DNA from 2 places in the Leclercia adecarboxylata genome. Region 1 is predicted to be linked to the other one. Evidence: predicted binding sites of a transcription regulator. Region 1 holds the regulator's gene; the other holds the start of a gene.

Region 1 (7,793 bases):
CCCACGGTATCCAGCAGCTTGCCCGGATAGAGCGACACCAGAATCACGATGGCGAAGTAAACCAGGCTGTAGATAAACAGCGGCAGCGGGCCGTCGCCGGTCAGCGGGGCAATCCCCACTTCGAAGGAGACGGTCGCGGTACGCGGCGTCGCGAACAGCGGGCCGATCGCCAGGTAGCAGACCACGGCCAGCATCACCCCGGCCACCTTGCCAATCGGCGCGCTGAGGCTGTCAACGCCGCCGCCAACTTTCGCCAGCGCAACGACGGTCAGTACCGGCAGACCTACGGCGGTAATTAAAAAGCCAATAGCCGCCGTCCAGACGTGTTCACCCGCCTGTAAGCCAACCATGGGAGGAAAGATGATGTTGCCAGCGCCAACGAACAGCGCAAATGTCATAAAGCCCAGCGCGATGATATCGCGCGATTTCAATTGATGGGTCATAAAACCTTACTGCCTGTGGATGTGGTGTTGAAAACGTTGAATTTTTCGCTATCCGTTGCGGAACAAAACAGCGGAAAAAATGTGCAACCTCAGCGGGAAATGCTTTCCTACCGGCGTGGAGAAGAATAGTTTTTCGATTTACCACGCAAATACAGTCTGTCCGACGATATCAGGGGGGCAATTTAAACGCTTATAACGTTTAAAGGCAATATGGGATCTGAAAACCAGAACAATATGCCAGCCTGAAAGATGAGCGTGGAACATTACACCATTTATAAGAAAAACTCATGGCTAATCATGCGAACAAAAAAGCAACAGGCGTATAAAATTTACCCGCGCTTCGGTTGACTGCAAAGCAAACAGGCCAGCATACGCTGGCCTGTGGCAATATCTGATTACAGTGACGCCGTCAGGCGCTGTTACTGGCAATTAAACGTTCCGGGATCACGAAGCTGAAACGCGTGCTCTTACCCGGCGTACTGACGATATCGAGACGGCTGTCGTGGTGATTGATGGCATGCTTAACAATCGCCAGCCCCAGGCCGCTGCCGCCCGTCTGCCGGGAACGCGCTTTATCCACCCGATAAAAACGCTCGGTCAGACGAGGAATATGCTCCGGACCGATCCCCGGGCCATTGTCCTCAACGCTGAACTCCGCCCCCGTGGGCACATGCTGCCAGCGCACGGTGATGTGGGTCCCGGCGGGGGTATGATTCACCGCGTTATAGACCAGGTTCGAGATCGCGCTGCGCAGCTCGTCGTTACTGCCGCGCACTTTCAGGGTGTTATCCACCTCGAAGGTAAGCTGGTGCTGCTGCTGGCTTAAGGTCTGCGCTTCGCGCTCTAACATCCGCAGCATCATCGGCACATCGATCGTTTCATTCAGCGCCAGGGTCGGAGCCGCCTCAATGCGCGAGAGGGTCAGCAACTGCTTCACCAGGCCTTCCATGCGTTGCGTCTGCTCGCGCATGGTCTGCAGCGCTTTTTCCCGCGGCGCACCCTCCAGGGTCTGCTCCTGCATCATCTCCAGATAGCCCTGCAGCACCGTCAGCGGGGTGCGTAATTCGTGGCTGACGTTGGCGAAGAAGTTGCGCCGCGCCCCTTCGAGCTGGTGCATTTGCGTCACGTCGCGCGCCACCATCAGCCACTGTTTGTCGCTGTAGGGCATCACGCGGATCTCCAGATGACGACCGTTGTTGAGCACCAGATTATGCGGGCGGGTGAAGTCGCGTTTTTTCAGATACTGCGTGAACTCCGGATAACGCAGCAGGTTGAGAATGTTTTGCCCGTTATCATCCGGCCAGCGCAGGCCCAGCAGCTGTTGTGCCAGACCGTTGCACCAGAACATTGTTCCCTCTTCGGTGGTGAGTATCACCGCATCCGGCAGCGATTCCGCGCCGCTGCGAAAGCGTTTGATCAGACTGCCCAGCTCACGACGGCGTTTTTTATTACGCATCTGCATCTGGTGCAGGCCATACAGAAGAGGTTCCCAGCTTCCGCTGCCGGGCGGCGGCGTCATACTTCTGTCAACCCACAGCCACCATGACAGGCGGAGCAAATTCCAGAAATGCCAGATCAGCAGTCCTGTGACCGCTGCCAGTAAAAACCAGGGTAAATAACCGATTAAGGCCCCGAGGATCAGGGCCGGGATACAGCAAAGTATCAGTTCAAAACAGAGCCTTTTCCATGACAGACGTTCCAGCACGCGTCACACTCCTGTCATTGTTCAGAAACGGGTGGAGAAACGATAACCCGTGCCGCGGACGGTCTGTACCATGCGATCGTGACCGCTGGTTTCGAGTGCCTTACGCAAACGGCGAATGTGAACATCCACCGTTCGATCTTCAACATAAACGTTAGTGCCCCAGACATTATTGAGCAACTGCTCGCGGCTGTAGACGCGCTCCGGGTGGGTCATGAAGAAGTGCAACAGTTTGAATTCGGTCGGCCCCATATCAAGAGGGTTTTCACCGGTCATCACGCGGTGCGAGGTAGGATCCAGGCTCAGGCCCTGCATTTCAATCACCTCTTCCACCGCCATCGGTGAAATACGTCGCATCACGGCCTTAATGCGTGCCACCAGCTCTTTCGGGGAGAAGGGTTTGGTGATGTAGTCATCCGCGCCGGTCTCCAGGCCACGAACGCGATCTTCCTCTTCGCCACGGGCGGTTAACATCATCACCGGGATATCGCGGGTTAGCGCTTCACGTTTGATATATTTGATGAATTGCAGACCAGAGCCGCCAGGCAACATCCAGTCAAGCAGGATCAGATCGGGCCAGGGTTCGTTGAGCTGATTCACCGCGCTGTCGTAATCTTCGGCTTCTATCGGTTGAAAGCCATTTTGTTCGAGCACGAAACAGACCATTTCGCGAATGGGTGCTTCATCTTCTACGACCAGAATACGTCTCGCCATACTTAGCCCTGTCTTATTGAGGTTACATGTTTGTAATACGGCGTCATTATGCGTCAGATTTATGACAGATTTATGAAAAACGTACCCGCTAATAATGGCAAGCCGTTGTTTTATGGCAGCCCCGATTGTAACGGTTATCTTCGTCACCCTGAAAGTTTATAATCCCGCTAACCTTTTTTTGCCACGGATCTGTTATGCGCATACTTCACACCTCGGACTGGCATCTGGGACAAAATTTTTACAGCAAAAGCCGCGCCGCCGAACATGAAGCGTTCCTCAACTGGCTGCTTGAGACTGCGCAATCACAGGACGTCGATGCCATCCTGGTGGCCGGGGATATCTTCGATACCGGCTCGCCGCCGAGCTATGCGCGCGAGCTCTATAACCGTTTCGTGGTGAACCTGCAAAAAACCGGCTGCCATCTGGTGATAGTAGCGGGCAACCATGATTCCGTCGCCACGTTGAATGAATCCCGTGAGATCCTGGCTTTTTTGAATACCACCGTGGTCGCCAGCGCCGGCCATGCTCCGCAAATATTGAACAGACGCGACGGCACGCCCGGGGCGGTGCTGTGCCCAATCCCCTTTTTACGTCCGCGCGACGTGGTGCAGAGCCAGGCGGGTCTGTCCGGGACAGAGAAACAGCAGCAGCTGTTAAAAGCCATCACCCACTATTATGACGATCAATATACCCAGGCCTGCGCCCTTCGCGGCGACAGCGTGCTGCCGATTATCGCGACCGGGCATCTCACCACCGTCGGGGCCAGTAAAAGTGACGCGGTACGTGACATCTATATCGGTACGCTGGATGCCTTTCCCGCCCAGCATTTCCCGGCGGCAGACTATATCGCCCTGGGCCACATCCACCGGGCGCAGATGATTGGCGGCTGCGAGCATATTCGCTACTGCGGCTCCCCTATTCCCCTCAGCTTTGATGAAACCGGCAAAAGCAAATGCGTGCATCTGGTGAGTTTCGACCAGGGTAAGCTTAGCGCCGTCGAATCACTTGAGGTGCCCATTACCCAGCCGCTGGCGGTGCTGAAGGGCGATCTGGCGGCCATTACCGCCCAGCTTGAGCAGTGGCGCGGCGTGGAACAAACGCCGCCCGTCTGGCTGGATATCGAACTCACCACCGATGAGTACCTGCACGACATGCAGCGCAAGATCCAGAACCTGACGGAAGATCTGCCGGTGGAGGTGCTGCTGGTGCGCCGCAGCCGCGAGCAGCGCGAAAAGAGCCTGGCCAGCAGCCTGCGGGAAACCCTCAGCGAGCTGCGGGTGGAGGAAGTTTTTGAGCGCCGCCTCGCACAGGAAACCCTGGATGATGCCCAGCGTGCCCGGCTCAACGAACTGTTCAGCCACACGCTCCACGCCCTCAGCAATGAGGAGGATGACGCATGAAAATTCTCAGCCTGCGCCTGAAAAACCTCAACTCCCTCAAGGGCGAATGGAAAATCGACTTTACCGCCGAGCCTTTCCTCAGCAATGGCCTGTTTGCCATTACCGGCCCGACCGGTGCGGGTAAAACCACCCTGCTGGACGCCATCTGCCTGGCGCTCTATCACGAGACGCCGCGCCTGAATACGGTCTCGCAGTCGCAAAACGACCTGATGACCCGCGACACCGCCGAGTGCCTCGCCGAAGTGGAGTTTGAAGTCAAAGGGATCGCCTATCGTGCCTTCTGGAGCCAGAACCGGGCGCGTAACCAGCCGGACGGCAATCTGCAGGTGCCCCGCGTGGAGCTGGCCCAGTGTGAAGATGGCAAAATTCTGGCGGATAAAGTAAAGGACAAGCTGGAGCTGGTCGCCTCCCTGACCGGGCTCGACTACGACCGCTTTACCCGCTCAATGCTCTTATCTCAGGGACAGTTCGCCGCCTTCCTGAACGCCAAACCGAAAGAGCGCGCCGAACTGCTGGAAGAGCTGACCGGCACGGAAATTTACGGCCAGATTTCCGCTATGGTATTTGAAAAACATAAAGCGGCGCGCAGCGAGCTGGAGAAACGTCAGGCCCAGGCAGCCGGGGTGGTGTTGCTCAGTGAAGAACAGCAGCAGCAGCTTCAGCAAGGTTTGCAGGTACTTACTGACGAAGAAGCGCAGCTGCTGGCCCAGCAGCAGGCGCAACAGAAAGATTTTCAATGGCTTACCCGCCACGATGAGCTTGTGCGTGAGCAACAGCAGTCGATGGCAGCCCAACAGCAGGCGCAGCAGGCTCTGACCGACGCCATGCCCGAGCTGGAAAAGCTGCATCTGGCCCAGCCTGCGGCCCAGCTGCGTCCGCAGTGGGAGCGGCAGCAGGAGCAGCTTGCCCTTCTGTCGCAAACCGAGCAGCAGATGCAGGAGGTGAATACTCGCTTACAGTCCAGAGTGGAGCTGCGCTCGCGCATTCGCAACGGGGCCCTGCGCGCGCGCGATGAGCTGCAAACCGAACTGAACGCGCTCACCCAGTGGCTCACCGAACACGATCGCTTCCGCCAGTGGAGTCAGGAGATTGCCGGCTGGCGGGCGCACTTTACCCAGCTCAACCGCGACAAAACGCAGATGGCGACCCTGACCCGGCGTCTGACGGAGTTACGCCAGAAGCTGGCCGGATTACCGGAAAGCACGCTGACGCTCAGCGCGGAACAGGCCGCCGCTGAGATGGCGCTCCAGACCCAGTCCCGCGGGGCACGCCAGCGCCTGACCACCCTGCATGCCCGCTATCAGCCCCTGCAGCAGCGGTTGCGCCAGAATGGCGAAAGCGTGCAAAAGGCGCAGGGTGAACTGGCAACACTGAACGAAACCCTGACGCTGCGCCGTCAGCAGTACAAAGAGAAAAACCAGCACTATCTCGATCTCAAAACCCTGTGTGAGCAGGAAGAGAAGATCAAAAAGCTGGAAAGCTACCGGGCGGAACTGGAAGCCGGGAAGCCCTGCCCGCTCTGCGGCTCCACCGGGCATCCGGCGATTGCCCAGTACCAGGCCTTAGTGCTCACCGAAAACCAGCGCCGTCGGGATGCGATGGAAAAAGAGGTCGCCGCTCTCAAAGAGGAAGGCCTGCTGGTGCTCGGACAGGTGAATGCGCTCAATACTCAGCTTCAGCGAGAAACAAGCGAAGCGCAGACCTTCTCGCAGGAAGAGCAAGCGCTCACTAAAGAGTGGCTGGCGGTGTGTGGTTCCCTGAACGTTAACCTGAATATTCAGGAAGATATCGCTCCCTGGCTGGCTGAACAGGAGCAGTACGAGCAGCAGCTCCACCAGCTTAGCCAGCGTCTGACCCTGCAAAGCCAGCTGAACGAAGAGGAAGCCCAGGAACAACTCTACCAGCAGCAGCTTCTAGCAACGCGCGCTGCGATGGAAAACACGCTTGATGCCCTGTCGCTGGCGGTGCCGGAAGACGGTACAGAGGCAGCCTGGCTTGCTGAACGCGAAAAAGAGTCTCTGGCCTGGCAGGAGCGGCAGTCGCAGCATAACGCTCTGCGGGATCGCATCACTGCCCTGGCACCGCTACTGGATACCCTGCCGGAAACGGATCTCACGGAAGCGGAAAGCACCATCCCGGATAACTGGCGCGAGATCCACACCGAGTGCGTCTCCCTGCAAAGCCAGCTCGCCACGCTGCAACAGCAGCACAAGCTGGAAAGCGAGCGCCTGCAACAATCCCGGGCGCAGTTTACCGCCGCGCTGGCCGCCAGCGTCTTCAGCGATCGGGAGGCGTTTCTCGCGGCCCTGCTGGATGCCGGGACGGTTCAGCGTCTGGAGCAGTTGAAACACAGCCTGGAGAATCAGATCCAGCAGACCACGGCGCTGCTCCAGCAGGCCGGTCAACGGCTGAACGAACATCTGGAACAGCGCCCGGCGGGCCTGACAACGCAAGCCCCGGTTCTGCACGAGCAGCTCCAGCAGCTGGCGCTGAAGCTGCGGGAAAACACCACCCGTCAGGGGGAGATCCGCCAGCAGCTTAAGCAGGACAGCGACAATCGTCAGCACCAGCAGACGTTGATGCAGCAGATCGAAGAGGCGGCCCGTCAGGCGGATGACTGGGGTTATCTGAACTCGCTGATCGGTTCCAAAGAGGGGGATCGCTTCCGCAAGTTCGCCCAGGGCTTAACCCTGGACAATCTGGTGTGGCTCGCCAACCAGCAGCTGACCCGCCTGCATGGCCGCTACCTGCTGCAGCGCAAAGCCAGCGACGCGCTGGAGCTGGAAGTGATGGACACCTGGCAGGCTGATGCGGTGCGTGACACCCGCACGCTCTCCGGCGGGGAAAGTTTCCTCGTGAGCCTGGCGCTGGCGCTGGCCCTCTCCGATCTGGTAAGCCACAAAACGCAGATTGACTCGCTGTTCCTCGATGAGGGCTTCGGCACGCTGGATAGCGAAACGCTGGATACCGCCCTGGATGCGCTGGATGCGCTGAACGCCAGCGGTAAAACCATCGGCGTGATCAGCCACGTGGAGGCGATGAAAGAGCGCATTCCGGTGCAGATCAAAGTGAAGAAGATCAACGGGCTGGGGTACAGCAGGCTGGATAAGGTGTTTGCGGTGGAGTAGTTAAGGATGGGTGCTATCTGTTCCCCTCACCCTAACCCTCTCCCCATAGGGGAGAGGGTTAGGGTGAGGGGAACAAGCCGCACCAATGGCACCATCAGTGCGGCCACAGCCAGGCCGCGCCGCGCACGCCGCTGGAGTCGCCGTGCACCGCTTTGCGGATCGGGGTTTCGCATTCGCCGCCAAACACCCACTGCTTCACCAGTTGCGGAACGGTGGTATAGAGACGGTCAACGTTACTCATGCCGCCGCCCAGCACGATCACATCCGGGTCGAGAATATTCACCACGTGCGCCAGCGACTTCGCCAGCCGCATCTCGTAACGGCTGAGCGCCAGTTCGGCCACGGCGTCCTGCTCCTCCACCAGCCGCATGATCTCATTGCCTTTCAGCGGATGGCCGCTCAGACG
Region 2 (7,793 bases), 2.0 Mb from region 1:
TGCGCCTCGTGAAGAGCCGCGCCACACTCCGGTTTCTGACATCACCGCCCTGAGCGTGGGTCAGTCTCTGAAGGTAAAAGCGGGTAACAATGCTATGGATGCCACCGTACTGGAAATCACCAAAGATGGCGTTCGTGTACAGCTGACTTCTGGTCTGTCAATGATTGTACGCGCAGAACACTTGTTGTTCTAAAACGGAGGCCAAGCCCGGCATGAACACATTTTTTAAGCTCACCGCGCTGGCTGGCCTGTTTGCAATAACAGGCCACGCTTTCGCTGTGGACGAGATTACGCGTGTCGATCAGATTCCGGTTCTGAAGGAAGAGACTCAGCACGCGACGGTCAGTGAGCGCGTCACGTCGCGCTTCACCCGTTCGCACTATCGCCAGTTCGATCTCGACCAGGCCTTTTCGACAAAGATTTTCGACCGCTACCTGAACCTGCTGGACTACAGCCATAACGTCCTGCTGGCGAGCGATGTCGAACAGTTTGCCAAAAAGCAGACCCAGGTTGGGGATGAGTTACGCAGCGGCAAGCTGGACCTGTTCTACGACCTGTATAACCTGTCGCAGAAACGCCGTTTTGAGCGCTATCAGTACGCGCTTAAGGTGCTTGAACGTCCAATGGACTTCACGGGTAACGACACCTTTAATCTTGACCGCAGTAAGTCGCCGTGGCCAAAAGATGAAGCCGAGCTGAATCAGCTGTGGGACAGCAAAGTTAAATACGACGAGCTGAGCCTCAAACTCACCGGTAAAGATGAGAAAGAGATCCGCGAAACGCTAACCCGCCGCTACAAATTTGCCATTCGTCGCCTGGCCCAGACCAACAGTGAAGATGTCTTCTCGCTGGCGATGACGGCCTTCGCGCACGAAATCGATCCGCACACCAACTATCTCTCTCCGCGCAACACCGAGCAGTTCAACACCGAGATGAGCCTCTCCCTTGAAGGGATCGGCGCAGTGCTGCAGATGGATGACGATTACACCGTCATCAACTCCATGGTTGCCGGTGGCCCGGCGGCCAAGAGCAAGGCGATTAGCGTAGGCGATCGCATTGTCGGTGTCGGTCAACCAGGCCAGAACATGGTTGATGTGATCGGCTGGCGTCTGGATGATGTGGTTGCCCTGATCAAAGGGCCAAAAGGCAGCAAAGTCCGTCTGGAAATTCTGCCTGCTGGTAAAGGCACCAAGACCCGTATCGTTACCCTGACCCGCGAGCGTATCCGTCTGGAAGACCGCGCGGTGAAGATGTCGGTGAAAACCGTGGGTAAAGACAAAGTTGGCGTGCTGGATATTCCTGGTTTCTACGTGGGCCTGACGGACGACGTCAAAGTCCAGCTGCAGAAACTTGAAAAACAGAACGTTAAGAGCGTGATTATCGATCTGCGTACCAACGGCGGCGGCGCCCTGACCGAAGCGGTTTCGCTTTCCGGTCTGTTTATCCCGTCCGGACCGGTGGTACAGGTGCGCGACAACAACGGTAAAGTGCGTGAAGACGCGGATACCGATGGCGTTGTGTACTATAAAGGCCCGCTGGTGGTGCTGGTCGATCGCTTCAGTGCCTCGGCGTCGGAGATCTTTGCCGCCGCGATGCAGGATTACAGCCGTGCATTGATTGTTGGCGAACCGACGTTCGGTAAAGGTACGGTGCAGCAGTACCGCTCCCTGAACCGCATTTACGATCAGATGCTGCGTCCGGAATGGCCAGCGCTGGGCTCGGTCCAGTACACCATTCAGAAGTTCTACCGCGTGAATGGCGGCAGTACCCAGCGGAAAGGCGTGACCCCGGATATCATCATGCCGACGGGTACCGAAGAGACGGAAACCGGTGAGAAGTTCGAAGACAACGCGTTGCCGTGGGATAGCGTGAACGCTGCCACCTACGTGAAGTCGGGCGACATGACCCAGTTTGGTCCGGCGCTGCTGAAGCAGCACGACGACCGCATCGCTAAAGATCCGGAGTTCCAGTACATCGTCAAGGATATTGCCCGTTTCAATGCCCTGAAGGCGAAACGCAATATCGTCTCTCTGAATTACGCGCAGCGTCTGAAAGAGAACGAAGAGGATGATGCGACACGTCTGGCGCGTATCAACGACCGCTTCAAACGTGAAGGTAAGCCAGTCCTTAAAAAGCTGGATGACCTGCCGAAGGATTACCAGGAGCCGGATCCGTATCTCGATGAGACGGTGAAAATCGCCATCGACCTGGCGAAACTGGAAAAAGACAAGCCTGCCGGTAACCCCGCTCCGGCAAAATAATCTCCCCCAACAGGCACAAGAAATTGTGCCTGTTTTTTTGTTAACCGCATTCTGCCGTCAGGCAGTCATTTCATTATGTAAAGTTGTGTCTTTCTGGTGACTTACGCCTCTCCAATCCTTGAAAATATGCGGAATACCCATACGATGTGGGTAATCGCATAGTGCGTTTTGTTAAACTGAGGTTAAAAGAATATTATGATGCGAATCGCGCTCTTCCTGCTCACCAACCTTGCGGTCATGGTGGTCTTCGGGGTGGTTCTCAGCCTGACAGGAATTCAGTCGAGCAGCGTTCAGGGTTTGTTGATTATGGCGCTGCTGTTTGGTTTTGGTGGCTCCTTTATCTCACTGCTGATGTCCAAGTGGATGGCACTTAAGTCCGTTGGCGGCGAGGTTATTGAGCAACCGCGTAACGATATGGAACAGTGGCTGATGACCACCGTTGCCAACCAGTCCCGTCAGGCAGGTATTGCCATGCCGCAGGTGGCGATTTATCACGCCCCGGATATTAACGCCTTCGCCACCGGTGCGCGTCGTGACGCCTCTCTGGTTGCGGTGAGCACCGGTCTGCTGCAGAACATGAGCCGTGATGAGGCGGAAGCAGTTATCGCCCATGAGATTAGCCACATTGCCAACGGCGATATGGTGACCATGACCCTGATTCAGGGTGTGGTGAACACCTTCGTTATCTTCATCTCGCGTATTATCGCCCAGATTGCCGCAGGCTTTATGGGTGGCGATCGTGAGGAAGGCGAGTCGAGCAACGGTAACCCGCTGATCTACTTTGCGGTTTCAATGGTACTGGAACTGGTATTTGGTATCCTGGCGAGCATCATCACCATGTGGTTCTCCCGTCACCGTGAGTTCCACGCTGATGCAGGTTCCGCCAAACTGGTTGGCCGTGAGAAGATGATTGCTGCGCTGCAGCGTCTGAAAACCAGCTACGAGCCGCAGGAAGCCTCCACCATGATGGCCTTCTGCATCAACGGTAAATCGAAATCGCTGAGCGAGCTGTTCATGTCTCACCCGCCGCTGGATAAGCGTATTGAAGCGCTGCGTAACGGTGAATACCTGAAGTAACAGCTTCGGCTGGATAATAAAAAAGCGCGTCTTTCGACGCGCTTTTTTTATGCCTGCGAACGAGGCTGGGTGACCCTGAGTCCGCTGATGATGGCCGCGACGGTGGCCAGCGTGCCGGCGGTCAACAGCGCCATGTGCGTGCCGCTTTGCCCGGCCAGGTTGAACATCAACGCTACCAGCGCCGCGCCGGTACTCTGTCCCAGCAGGCGGGCGGTGCCCAGCATCCCGCTTGCACCACCGCTGCGATGGCGGGGAGCGGCGGTGATAATGGTGTGGTTATTCGGCGACTGGAAGAGGCCAAAGCCTGCCCCACACAGCACCATGCGCCAGATGATATCCAGATCGTGAGGAGCTGCAGGCAGGAGGGCAAGCGCGAAAAGTCCTGTTGCCATCACCACCAACCCCAGCGCACCCAGTAATCCGGCATGTACCCGCTCAATCAGATAACCCGCCAGCGGCGCCATCACCATTGTTGCCAGCGGCCAGGGCGTTAACAGCAGACCCGTTTCCACTTCTGAGCGGCCAATGACGCTTTGCAGGAAGAAGGGCAGGGAAACCAGGGCCAGCATCTGCGCGCAGAATGAGCAGATGGAGGTACAGATAGAGAGCGAGAAGAGCGGAATACGCAACAGGTCCACCGGCAGTAACGGCACCGGCAGCGCCAGCTGACGACGCACGAAGAAGAAGCCGACCACCAGCAGCGCCACGACCTCGCCCGCTATCAACATAAGCGACTGGCCCTGGGCAAACCCGCTCAGGGCGGTGATCAGCAGGCCAAAGGTGAGGGCGTTCATCACCGCGCTCGGGAGGTCGAATTTGGGCATGCTGCTTTTCGGCCCGTTGGCGGGTAAAAAGCGCAGGGCGAACAGCAACGCCACGATCCCCAGCGGAACGTTGATTAGAAACAGCCACTGCCAGGAAGCTACGGAGAGGATCGCTGCGGCGATGGTCGGGCCCGCCGCAGACGACACGGCAACGATAAAGGAGTTAATCCCCATGCCCCGGCCCAGATGCCGCTGCGGGTAGATCAGACGAATCAACGCCGTATTCACGCTCATCAACGCTGCGCCGCCAAAGCCCTGCGCGATGCGCGCCAGGGTCAGCATGTGCAGCGTGTCCGAAAGGGCACAAAAGAGAGACGTCAGGGTAAATACCACCAGCCCGCACTGATAGACCCGGCGGTAACCAAACATATCCCCGAGAAATGAAAACGACAGCAGCGAGATGACAATGGCTATCTGGTAGGCGTTCACAATCCAGATCGAGCTGGCGGGGGAGGCATTCAGGTCGCTGGCAATAGTCGGGAGAGCCACGTTGGCGATGGCGCCATCCAGTACAGCCATTGAAATACCGATAATAATGGTCGCAATCGCACCATAGCGTTGCGGTATCGGCAGGCCGTCAGTGGGGGTTGTAGTCATGAGAATTAATTAGCATTGGAGGTTATTATTAACAGGGTAACGATATTATCACTGTTATTTCGGTTGTATGTCGCAGATTTGTAACCAGGTAAGCCAGGATTGATTGCAGCAACGCGGCTGCGAATTTATAATAAAAACCGGTTCTGAATTTTATAAAACACTTGCGTTGAGGTGATTAATGGCAATCGCGGATTTGGATAAACAGCCAGATTCTGTTTCATCCGTGTTAAAGGTGTTCGGCATCCTGCAGGCGCTTGGTGAAGAGCGCGAAATTGGTATTACTGAGCTGTCCCAGCGTGTGATGATGTCAAAAAGCACCGTTTATCGCTTTTTGCAGACCATGAAATCACTGGGTTATGTTGCACAGGAAGGGGAGTCAGAAAAGTACTCTCTGACCCTGAAGTTGTTTGAACTGGGCGCGCGCGCGCTACAGAACGTCGACCTGATCCGCAGCGCAGATATTCAGATGCGTGAACTGTCGCGTCTGACGAAAGAGACGGTGCACCTGGGGGCGCTGGATGAAGACAGTATCGTCTATATCCATAAAATCGACTCTATGTACAACTTGCGCATGTATTCACGCATTGGTCGTCGCAACCCGCTGTACAGTACCGCTATCGGTAAAGTCCTGCTGGCATGGCGCGACCGTGACGAAGTGAAGCAGATCCTCGAGAACGTGGAATACAAACGCAGCACCGAACGCACTATTACCACCACCGAGGAGCTGTTGCAGGTGCTGGATAAAGTGCGTGAGCAGGGTTATGGCGAAGATAACCAGGAGCAGGAAGAAGGCTTGCGCTGCATCGGCGTACCTGTCTTTGACCGTTTCGGTGTGGTGATCGCCGGCCTGAGTATCTCCTTCCCGACGCTGCGTTTCTCTGAAGAGCATCTGCACGAGTACGTAGAAATGCTGCACACGGCGGCGCGTAAGATTTCTGAGCAGATGGGTTACAACGACTATCCGTTCTGATTGTTAGCGCCATAAAAAAACGCTGCCTGATGGCGGCGTTTTTTGTGCACAGAATCAGCCGTTATCTATGACGGTCTCGGTTTTCCTCAGCAGCGGGCAGCGGGACAGCCCGATGAAGCCGCTGTCTGAATGAATATACTGCGCCGTGCTGATGCCACGCGCGGTAAGATACTGGCACTGAATGCCCAGCCCACCCGCATTCTCTTTACTGCCGGTCAGCACGCCGTAGCCTGCGAGCAGCAAACCCGTCCAGACGAGTGCTATAACAATCAATGTGCGAATAAAAAAGCGCATCATTACCTCATTTTTTGAATAACTGCCGCTTAGGGTAATCGATACAATCACTTTAACAAGTATATGATTCCGAAAGCATCGCCTTCACGTTACAGTTAGGCATGGTTTAAGTTGCGCATGATAACCTGGCATCAGGCAGTTAGGGTACGGAGAGTGGAGTGAAAAAAATACGCTGGGTTATTCTGGTCTTAGTGTTGCTGGCCTGTGTTTTACTCTGGACGCAGACCATTAATGTGATGTGCGATCAGGATGTACAGTTCTTTAGCGGTATTTGTTCTATCAATAAGTTTATCCCCTGGTAGCTGTCATTTTTATCGCAAATGATTTCCTTCCTTAACGCGAGTGGTAAAATGAGCGTTTTTATTGGGGGGTGAAATGGGTGAGTTAGTGAATTCCGGGATGTTCAGCGTGGCATCTCTGGCAATCTCGGTCGTGCTGCTGGTTGTGGGCCTGGTGCTGTGGTTTTTTGTGAATCGTGCAAGCTCCCGTACCAGCGAGCAGATTGAACTGCTGGAGAAGTTGGTCGACCTGCAGAAACGACAGAATGTCCTGCTGCGTCGTCTGTGCGAAGCCAATGAGCCGGAAGAGAAAGAAGCACCAAAAGCGCCAGAAGTGACGGCTGACAGCCAGGACGATGATTTTATTCGTCTGGTAGCCGAACGCTAATCCGTTAAGGGAGGTGTGTGTGGCCTGGAGTAATCCCTGGTATAACGCCTCCCTCGCGCATCATACCCCGCAGGGCTTTCGCAATACGAATGACTCTGGTCATCAACCCGGCGACGTTGAACGCTGGCGCAAAGAGCGCAAAGCTGCCGGATTGCCAAAACCCCCAGCAGAAGGCTACGACGCCTTTATCCGCCAGTGGTGGCAGCCTGTCACCTTGAATACCCTCGAAGAAGACGGTGCCTGGTGGCTGGGACACGCCAGCCTGCTGTTACGCCTGAGCGGAAAGTACATCCTTACCGATCCGGTCTTTTCCCGGCGCGCCTCGCCGGTATCCTTTGCCGGGCCGACACGAAAAACGCCTCCGGTAACGAGCGTCGCGACGCTACCGTCACTCGATGCCGTCGTCATTTCCCATAATCATTTTGATCATCTCGACTCCGCAACGGTGCGCCAGCTTTTGCGACGCTTCCCGCAGCTCACTTTTTTTGTGCCCTTAGGACTGGGCGCCTGGTGTCGCCGTCGGGGGGCGAAACAGGTTATTGAGCTGGACTGGTGGCAAAGCTACGTTTTCGAAGGGGTGGTGTTTACGGCGGTTCCCGCGCAGCACTGGAGCATGCGTAGCCTCTGGGATCGTAATCGCTCGTTATGGTGCGGCTGGGTCTTTGAAGGACAAAACCAGCGCTTCTGGTTCAGCGGCGATACCGGATATACCCCTGAGCTCCTGACCATCCCCGAACGGCTGGGAAAACTGGATACCGTTGCCATACCTGTAGGGGCGTACGCGCCACGTTGGTTCATGTCGGTGCATCATATGGATCCGCAGTCGGCGGTGGCGCTCTGGCAGCAGTTGGGCATGCCGCGGGCGATCCCGATCCACTGGGGCGTATTTGAACTGGCAGATGAATCCCTGGATGAGCCTGTAAAAGAGTTGGCTCAGGCACTTAAGAATATATCTTTACCCGGCGATAACTTTCAGCCTCTTCGTATTGGTCAATATTTATCCTTATAAACTATTATGCGTTCGCTTAGTACTTATTCTGTATTAAACCGACGCGGGTCATATTTTATTTTAATCGAAACGTTTTGATTGCCTTTTTTTGAAGC

Evidence for each region. Region 1 encodes PhoB, which activates phosphate uptake and scavenging genes when phosphate is short. Its sites were predicted from a motif close to CTGTCATAAAACTGNCNNAT; they were not measured.
Region 2: a site for PhoB is predicted at 4,827-4,846, ahead of kdgR (DNA-binding transcriptional regulator KdgR). Genes of this name have one in related genera too.

The regions. Positions count from the first base shown of each region.
Region 1 is NZ_CP040889.1:3,111,712-3,119,504, reverse strand. It holds gene brnQ (branched-chain amino acid transporter carrier protein BrnQ) at 1-443, opposite strand, end outside; gene phoR (phosphate regulon sensor histidine kinase PhoR) at 853-2,148, opposite strand; gene phoB (phosphate response regulator transcription factor PhoB) at 2,170-2,859, opposite strand; gene sbcD (exonuclease subunit SbcD) at 3,054-4,259, shown strand; gene sbcC (exonuclease subunit SbcC) at 4,256-7,387, shown strand; gene mak (fructokinase) at 7,482-7,793, opposite strand, start outside.
Region 2 is NZ_CP040889.1:5,097,116-5,104,908, reverse strand. It holds gene proQ (RNA chaperone ProQ) at 1-193, shown strand, start outside; gene prc (carboxy terminal-processing peptidase) at 213-2,261, shown strand; gene htpX (protease HtpX) at 2,457-3,338, shown strand; gene FHN83_RS26130 (MFS transporter) at 3,386-4,759, opposite strand; gene kdgR (DNA-binding transcriptional regulator KdgR) at 4,938-5,729, shown strand; gene FHN83_RS26120 (YobH family protein) at 5,784-6,023, opposite strand; gene mgrB (PhoP/PhoQ regulator MgrB) at 6,182-6,325, shown strand; gene FHN83_RS26110 (YebO family protein) at 6,399-6,689, shown strand; gene FHN83_RS26105 (MBL fold metallo-hydrolase) at 6,709-7,698, shown strand.